One region of the Blautia sp. DFI.3.45 genome, then DNA from elsewhere that is predicted to be linked to it. Evidence: riboswitches for the same ligand, from Rfam matches in the RefSeq annotation. Region 1 holds a riboswitch; the other holds the start of a gene.
The links. Region 1 has a riboswitch for cobalamin ahead of LJE09_RS15985 (ABC transporter substrate-binding protein). Riboswitches for the same ligand answer to the same signal wherever they lie in the genome.

Region 1 (4,067 bases):
GTACCTATTTATGAACAGATCATAGACCAGATTAAGTCTGCGATTATCAGAGGAGAGTTACAGCCGGACACTGTATTACCTTCAGTACGCAGTTTGTCAAAGGAACTGAAGATTAGTGCCCTGACTGTGAAGAAAGCCTACGACAATCTGGAAGAAGAGGGATTTACCGTCACTGTTCATGGAAAAGGAACCTACGTTGCAGCCACAAATAAAAACCTGATGAGGGAAGAACAGCTCAAAGAAGTAGAACATGATCTGGAGCAGGCGATCATGAAGGGCAGAAGATGTGGACTGAACGATGAGGAAATCAGAAATCTTTTTGAAATGATCATGGAGGACTAAGACATGTTGAAAATCAGTCATTTGCAGAAAAATTACAGAGGTTTTTCGCTGGACTGTTCTATGGAAGTACAGCCTGGGATGATTACAGGACTTATTGGAAGAAATGGTTCCGGGAAATCCACCACATTTAAAGCTTTGCTTGGCCTGATTCATCCGGATGGCGGAGAGATAGAGGTCTTTGGGAAAAAGGCAGAAGAGCTTAAGCCGGAGGATAAGCAGAAACTGGGAGTTGTTTTTGCAGATTCAGGCTTCAGTATGTATCTGACAGCAGCGGGCGTGGCCAATATTATGAAAAGCATATATCCGGATTTTGACAGAGAGAAATTCCTGCAGCAGTGCAGAAGATTCAATCTGCCCACAGACAAGAAAATCAAAGAATTTTCCACTGGTATGAAAGCAAAGTTTAAAGTACTGGCAGCATTAAGCCATAAGGCAGAACTGCTGATTCTGGATGAGCCCACAGTTGGTCTGGATGTGATAGCCAGGGATGAAGTGCTGAACATGCTGAGAGAATATATGGAAGAAAATGAAAGCAGTTCTATTCTGATCAGTTCACATATTTCATCAGATCTGGAGAGTCTTTGTGACGATTTTTATATGATCCATGCCGGAAAAATTATCCTTCATGAGGATACAGATGTACTGCTGTCAGATTATGCAGTTCTTAAAGTTGCAGAAGAAGAGTACGAAAAACTGGATCAGCAATACCTTATTAAGATCCGGAAAGAAGCTTATGGATACAGGTGTCTGACAAACCAGAAACAATTTTATATGGAAAATTATCCGGATGTTGTAATTGAGAATGGAAAGATTGATGATCTGGTAGTGATGATGGAGGAACAGGTATGAAGGGATTATTTGTAAAGGATATAGAACTGATGAAACAGCAGAAACAGTTTTTTATCCTGGTTGTTGTAATGGAAGTCATCCTGAATCTGGCAGGAAGCGGGAGTGTCAGTTTTGCTACAGGATATTTTACGATTGTCACAGCAATTTTTGCCATTACGACTATAAGTTATGATGAGTTTGATAATGGTCTTGCGTTTCTTATGACCTTGCCGGTTACCAGAAAACAGTATGTGGCGGAAAAATATCTGCTGGGAGCAGGGCTTACGGCTGTAGCGTGGGGAATTGCAACGATAACGGGAGTAATCTGCAAAGGTGTGGCAGAACTTCAGGGGTGTCTGAGTGAGACTATCATTGGCAGCCTGATATACATTCCACTGGCACTTCTTATGCTGGCGGTATCGCTCCCGCTTGTAATACATTTTGGAGCGGAAAAAGGACGTTATATTGCAATGGTCATGTGGGCTATTATATTTGCCGTAGTTTATATTCTGATAAAAACAATGGGACTTTCAGCAGACGCAGTCGATGCATGGCTGAATGGACTGAACTGGGGAATGGTATTGGCCGGAGTTGTATTATTTACAGTAATTGTATATATGGGGTCTTTTTGGATTGGTGTCCGGCTTATGGAGAAGAAAGAATTCTGATGTGTCTCGAATATGGTTGTAATTATAAAAGCAGTGTGCTAAAATTGTATCAGCGTAATTGAATAAGCTGTTAAGTGAACATTATCATATGCAGATTTTGTGTATGGTAATGTGAGAGGGAATCAGGTGAAATGCCTGAACGGTTGCGGCCACTGTATACAGAAAAAAAGCGGGATTGTAATATGTCATTGCACAAATATGTGAGAAGGCGGAATCCGGCTGTCAGAGAGTATCTGGAAATATTTCTGATACAACATTCATGAACTGCTGAAGCATGGATGTTGTATCAGTTTTTATTTTGTGGAAATTTTCTGTGATCTGTGAGTCAGGAAACCTGCCTGACAGCGTAAAGAAGGAGCTTCCGTAAAAAGTATCCGTTATTCTTATCACTTCTATTTTACTTTTTCTGAAGTCCCATCTTTTCGGTTACACGAACAGGTAAATAACATATACGAAAAGAGAGGAAGTCAAATGAAAAACAGGTATTTATCCACAAGAATCATGGCAATTATGATGGCAGCAGCTATGGCAGTTTCCGCAGCTCCGGCAGCTTTTGCAGCAGAGAGAGCAGACTCTGAGACAATCAAAGAGGACAATCAGCCGGCAGCAGATGCAGACGCACAGGATTCAGCAGATGCAGATAAGACAGCAGACGCAGAAGGTACAAAGACAGAATATCCTCTGACCATCACAACCTATGATTATGATGGAAATGAAATCGAAACAACCTATGAAAAGGCACCAGAGAAAGTTCTTGCTGTATATCAGGGAAGCATTGAAACCATGCTTGCACTTGGCCTGGAAGACCGTCTGGTAGCTACTGCAGGTCTTGACAATGAAGTTCCGGATGAACTTAAAGATGCATTTTCAAAAACAAATTATCTTGATGAATTTACCCCATCCCTTGAGACTGTAACGATGTTGGAGCCAGACATGATCTTATCCTGGAGCTCCCTGTTTTCTGATAAAAATCTCGGAAATGTAACAGACTGGATCGACAAAGGATGCAACACTTATTACAACACAAACACACGCCCTGACGGAGACAGAACTCTGGAAAATGAATTTACAGACATCTTAAATCTTGGAAAGATTTTTGATGTACAGGACAAAGCACAGGCAATCGTAGATGATGCAAAGGCAGTGATCGATAAAACTCTTACAGCAACAGCAGATGTAGAAGAGAAACCAAGCGTAATGGTTCTGGAACCTCTTGGAGAAGATATCACAAACTATGGTGCAAAGAGCCTTGGTGGAGATATGGTAACACAACTGGGTGCGACTCTGGCAAACCCGGATGCTTCTACAGCAGGAAAAGAAGATATCATTGCAGCAAACCCTGATGTGATTTTTGTTGTATACATGCCATATGCAGGTGATGATCCGGAAACTGTAAAAGAAAGCCAGCTTGCCGTTATCAAGGATGACGAAGCACTTCAGAGCCTTGACGCTGTAAAGAACGGTCGTGTTTATCCGATCATGCTCAGTGAAATGTACGCAAGTGCAACACGTACACAGGATGGTATTGAAACTTTCGCAAAAGGATTATATCCGGATGTGAATCTTGACTGATTGAGGACATAACAGTGAAAGAACAGGTTTCACAGACAAAAAAAGGCAGTGTGCTCAGGACATCCATGTATGTGGCAGTTCTTATCGGGCTTGCGGCATTTTTGATTTTTTCCATTCTTGCAGCAATCACTTTTGGAAATGCAGATCTGTCACTGAAAGATGTTTACAGTGTCATTGCATATAAATTGTTTCATATCAAAAGCCTGTCCGCCTATGCAGAAGGCGCAGTTCACGATGTTGTGTGGCTGATCCGGCTGCCCAGAGTCCTGCTGGCTCTGGCAGTTGGAATGGCTCTTTCCGTCTGTGGCGTAGTTATGCAGGCGATTGTCCAGAACCCACTGGCAGATCCATATGTACTTGGTATTTCATCCGGTGCATCCCTTGGTGCAACACTGGCGATCATGCTTGGAGTTGGTGGATTTCTCGGTGGAAACTCAGTTGGTGTTCCTGCATTTATTGGTGCAATGGTCACTTCTTTTGCAGTAATTGCCATTGCAAACATGGGCGGAAAAGCTACTTCTGCTAAACTGATCCTTGCCGGAATGGCCGTCAGTGCGGTATGTTCTGCTTTTTCCAATTTTGTTATCTATATCACCAATGACAAAAATGCAGCAACAGAAGTAATGAAGTGGATGATGGGAAGCCTTGCAGGCGCAA
Region 2 (4,067 bases), on a different contig from region 1:
CAACACCTAAGTTATCTGTATTACCATCAATAATAGTCATCCAACCTGAATAATTATTATAGTCTTTCTCAGAAAGCCAATCTGTTTTATGTACTATATTGTTCCAGGTTGAATTTTTTGTAACCTTCATGCTTTCTGTTTCTGTTGTATTAAGATTTGATAATTTGAAATATTTTCCTCTTCCGTTAGCAAGAGAGTTTGCTGTTTTATTTGCTGTACCATCATCTGCAAATACTTTCCCTAAATCGCTATTAGCATGATTTTCCATTTTAACAGCTGGAATATAATTTCCATACTGACCATCATACCAACTTAAAACTCCTTGATAATGATAAGTTTTACCATTTAAAGTCTCTTTTGTTTCAGTATCAGATCCCGAAACTGCTTTCAGAACATCTAGTGCAGTAACAGAACCGTTGGAATTTGTTACTGTAACAACTTTTTCTGGCACAATGTCTGGTGACGCACTATTTTTTCCTGTTAAACCAGTTGTCTTTATAGACACTTTTGCAGTTACTGTATCTGCCATAGCCGGTACTGCTGTGCTTCCTACCATTGTTGTTGCCATTAAGAATGCAATCACGCTTTTTCTTACTTTCATGTTCATTTTGTTTCCTCCTTAATTAAATGTATTATTTTTTTGCAGGTTATCCTGCAAAATATATCATTTCGCAGCCTTTTCAGACCACGTTTGATACCTGTTTTCCATAAGAAAGGGTATAAAAAATAAACCTCCGTTATGCCTACAGATATTTGTTTTTTATTTTTACTAAAGTCCGTCTCCTGACTTAAAGTTCCAACCTACTTGCTGCCCTTCTCGGAAAGGATCTTTCCAATGGTTTCGCAGTGTTCGTCCTTATTACAGTGGGGATGAAACCGTACCGGTATCTCACCGGATTTCCAAAAGCTAAAGATAAAGAGATAACGTTACTTCCGATATTCTGTTATCAAAGTGCAAAAAAAATCCCTGCCGGATTCGGCAGGGAATATCAATGTACAAACCAAGAATCCACTCCTATCCTTTATATTAAAGTATCCCTTATGAATACTTCTACAAGAATACAGTGAATTGCAGACTGAATATACTACAAGGGACGAAAGCCCTGTTTGGGATTCTCACCCAACGATTCTTCAATCATTACCGTAGTAATGAGCTGTACATGTGCGCTAAACGCTATTCGTTTTTTACGAAACCATCTTAACATTTTGTCCATAATTTGTCAATATCCCGATTACAAATAATTACTTCCCTTATTATCCCCGGAATACGTCTGAGAAAACACTCTTTTACAGAATCTCCACAATGCGGAATATACAAATCAAAGGAATGATCTTCCACACCTCTGTTGTGAATTACTCGGCAACTGAGTTACCAGAGCATCTGAATTAAGGCGGGATACCGCCTTTTTTCAGGGTGCATCCATGGCACCACTACTGTTTGCTCTTTAGAGCTATACAGCTACTTTTATTATTTCCGGTGTTTTCAGTCCGGTTACGGACAGTTCTTTTTTTACTCCGGATACGGAGTGATATTTTCTCAGGATATTATATGCGCCTACGGCATCTGCGTTATAGGTTCTGTTTCCCTCTCTGTACAACCCTCTCTCTTTCCGTTTGGACGGCTCTGCATATCTTTTCCCTACTTCCGGTGACAGCGGACTGCACTGGCTGGTATAACTTTCTTCCTAAAGTAACGAGAATGCGACGCGCAATTATTCAAAACCAAAAACATTACCTGCAAATCATACAAATCCCCACACATCCAATAACCAGCGCACAGAAAAGAAACGCTTTCCCTGCGCGTCCCCTCCCTGATTTTGTCTCCCCCTCAAAAAATTTGTTGTCTTTTCTCCAAAAAAAGTGTATAATACAATTTAATCGAACATTCATTGACAATTACCGGTTTTTAGTTCTGTCAGTCACGGTATAGAAATGTCGGACTTTCAGCTAAGAGGGAATCAGGTCAGAATCCTGAACAGTCGTGCTGCTGTATACGTGCAGCCATATCTCATATCCATTGCATCGTTATGCGAGAAGGAGAGACATGGCGTTACTGCGTGAGTCAGAATACCTGCTATAAACTGCCGCCATTAACTACACGCAATAGGAAATGGAAGGGTGATCTTCTTTAGTGTTCTCTTTTTTACAGAAGTATCATCCTTACATATGTTTTCTCTGTTCCTTTTAAGGAATATAGAACACCGGCAGTTATCGGTACCTTGTTATTTTTATCATAGTCCATACTACTCCCATGCAGAGAAAACAACATTGTCTATCAGCAAAGGAGTATTTTTTTATGTCAAATTCTCTGACACTTACGCGTCGTAACTGCGGACAGTATATTGAGAAGAATATGGAACTTCCACAAAACTGCCGCTCTATCTCAGCAGAAACCTTTTTTAACAGACCTGATATTCGTTCTGTGGTATTTCCCTATGAAATGGAACAGATTGGAAACAAAGCCTTTCAGGGATGTTCCCGGTTAAGCAGAATAGAGCTTCCTGAACATCTGCAAAAACTTGGCATAGGGGTATTTTCAGACTGCATTTCTCTGAAAAAAGTCAAAATTCCCGCCAGCCTTACCAGTATTCCAAAAAATGCATTTAACAATGGCCGAAAACTGAACAGTCTGGAGTTCGCCCCGAACAGCAAACTGACATTTATCGGTCCGAATGCCTTTTCAGAATGCGCTACTCTTACGGAAGTTGTTTTCCCTGCCTCTCTGGAAGAAATCGATGACAGGGCTTTTTATAAATGTAAGAAACTGAGTTGTATTTCTTTTCCGGGGGGGGGATTTAAGGGTTATCGGAAAGCAGGCTTTCTATTTCTGCGGAATGGATTCGCTGCAGCTGCCTGATTCGCTGGAAGTTCTTGATGAGAGTGCTTTTTTTAAGTGCTGTAATCTGACCTCTGTGGTGATTCCGCCCAATGTCAGATACCTTGGAAAATGGATCTTTCATGGATGTAACCGCCTGCAGTATCTGGAGATTCGCCATGATCCTGAATTTATCGGGGAATGGATCATCAACAAAGCGGCTACAATCCGCTGTTATAAAGGTTCTAAAGTAGACAGATACTGCCAGCAGTCAGGATTCAAAGTAGAATACTTTTCCTAATAACAACAAAATCTGTATTGAACAGACAAAAAAGAGGAATGTTTATGAATGATACTTTTACTTATTTTCAAAAGAAGGGATGTACTGTTTTTTCTTTTCCGGGAAAAACAAGGGTTCTTAGCACCAGTCCTCTTAATGGCGGGATCACTGCTCATCTCACGCATGCTTTAAATATCAACTGCATGAATGGTGCCTATGAATGTGAAATGCTTGGAAACACCTATGAGGAAGACCTGAACATTCATACAAAAGAGCTGGGAATTGATCCGCAGACAGCAACCGCACTCAGCACAGCGGCATGGACTGAACTGTGTGCTGTTGAGAAAATCTGTTATCAGGAGTTATCCGTGACTGCTGCTGTTACAGGGGGAATTGATTCAAACGGAATGTGTCCGGGAGATCCTTCTTCTTACTATGAAAGAAACGGCGCTTACGAGATGCTGCCACCCGGTACGATCAATGTTTTTATCTATATCAATCAGAATGTTACAGAGGCAGCCATGGTCCGCTCAATGATGATTGCTTCGGAGGCAAAAGCAGCGGCCGTTTCACATCTCTTACTTGGAAGCTGTTATTCAGAAGAAATCGCGACAGGTTCTGGTACTGACGGAATGGTGATTGCCTCGGCTATGGAGGGAGAGCTGACACTTACCGATGCCTCCGGACATTCCAAGCTTGGAGAGCTGATTGGCAGGGCAGTCCGTATGGCAGTAAAACATGCCCTGATGAAACAGACAGCTGCCTGTGGTCCGAGACAGTTTCAGGTTCTTGTTCGTACTGGCAGATATGGAATCACCCCGGGAACTCTGTGGGATTTTTATACAGAGCATGAGATTCTTTTTCATGCATACAATATTAGTTTTAAGAAAGCTTCTGAGCTGGAAGGAATACTTCTATCGCGAAACAGAAACAGCAATCTGGTTTTATGTGTGTCTCTTTATCTTCATCTGA

Region 2: another riboswitch for cobalamin. It lies ahead of LJE09_RS09235 (leucine-rich repeat domain-containing protein); the one in region 1 lies ahead of LJE09_RS15985 (ABC transporter substrate-binding protein).

Annotation. Positions count from the first base shown of each region.
Region 1 covers NZ_JAJDMI010000071.1:1,366-5,432, reverse strand. Annotated here, with positions in the region: gene LJE09_RS16000 (GntR family transcriptional regulator) at 1-342, shown strand, start outside; gene LJE09_RS15995 (ABC transporter ATP-binding protein) at 346-1,191, shown strand; gene LJE09_RS15990 (ABC-2 transporter permease) at 1,188-1,838, shown strand; cobalamin riboswitch at 1,926-2,194, shown strand; gene LJE09_RS15985 (ABC transporter substrate-binding protein) at 2,310-3,410, shown strand; gene LJE09_RS15980 (FecCD family ABC transporter permease) at 3,425-4,067, shown strand, end outside.
Region 2 covers NZ_JAJDMI010000021.1:39,478-43,544, reverse strand. Annotated here, with positions in the region: gene LJE09_RS09245 (hypothetical protein) at 1-607, opposite strand, end outside; cobalamin riboswitch at 757-950, opposite strand; gene LJE09_RS09240 (hypothetical protein) at 1,452-1,598, opposite strand; cobalamin riboswitch at 1,891-2,093, shown strand; gene LJE09_RS09235 (leucine-rich repeat domain-containing protein) at 2,297-2,857, shown strand; gene LJE09_RS09230 (leucine-rich repeat protein) at 2,835-3,116, shown strand; gene LJE09_RS09225 (adenosylcobinamide amidohydrolase) at 3,161-4,067, shown strand, end outside.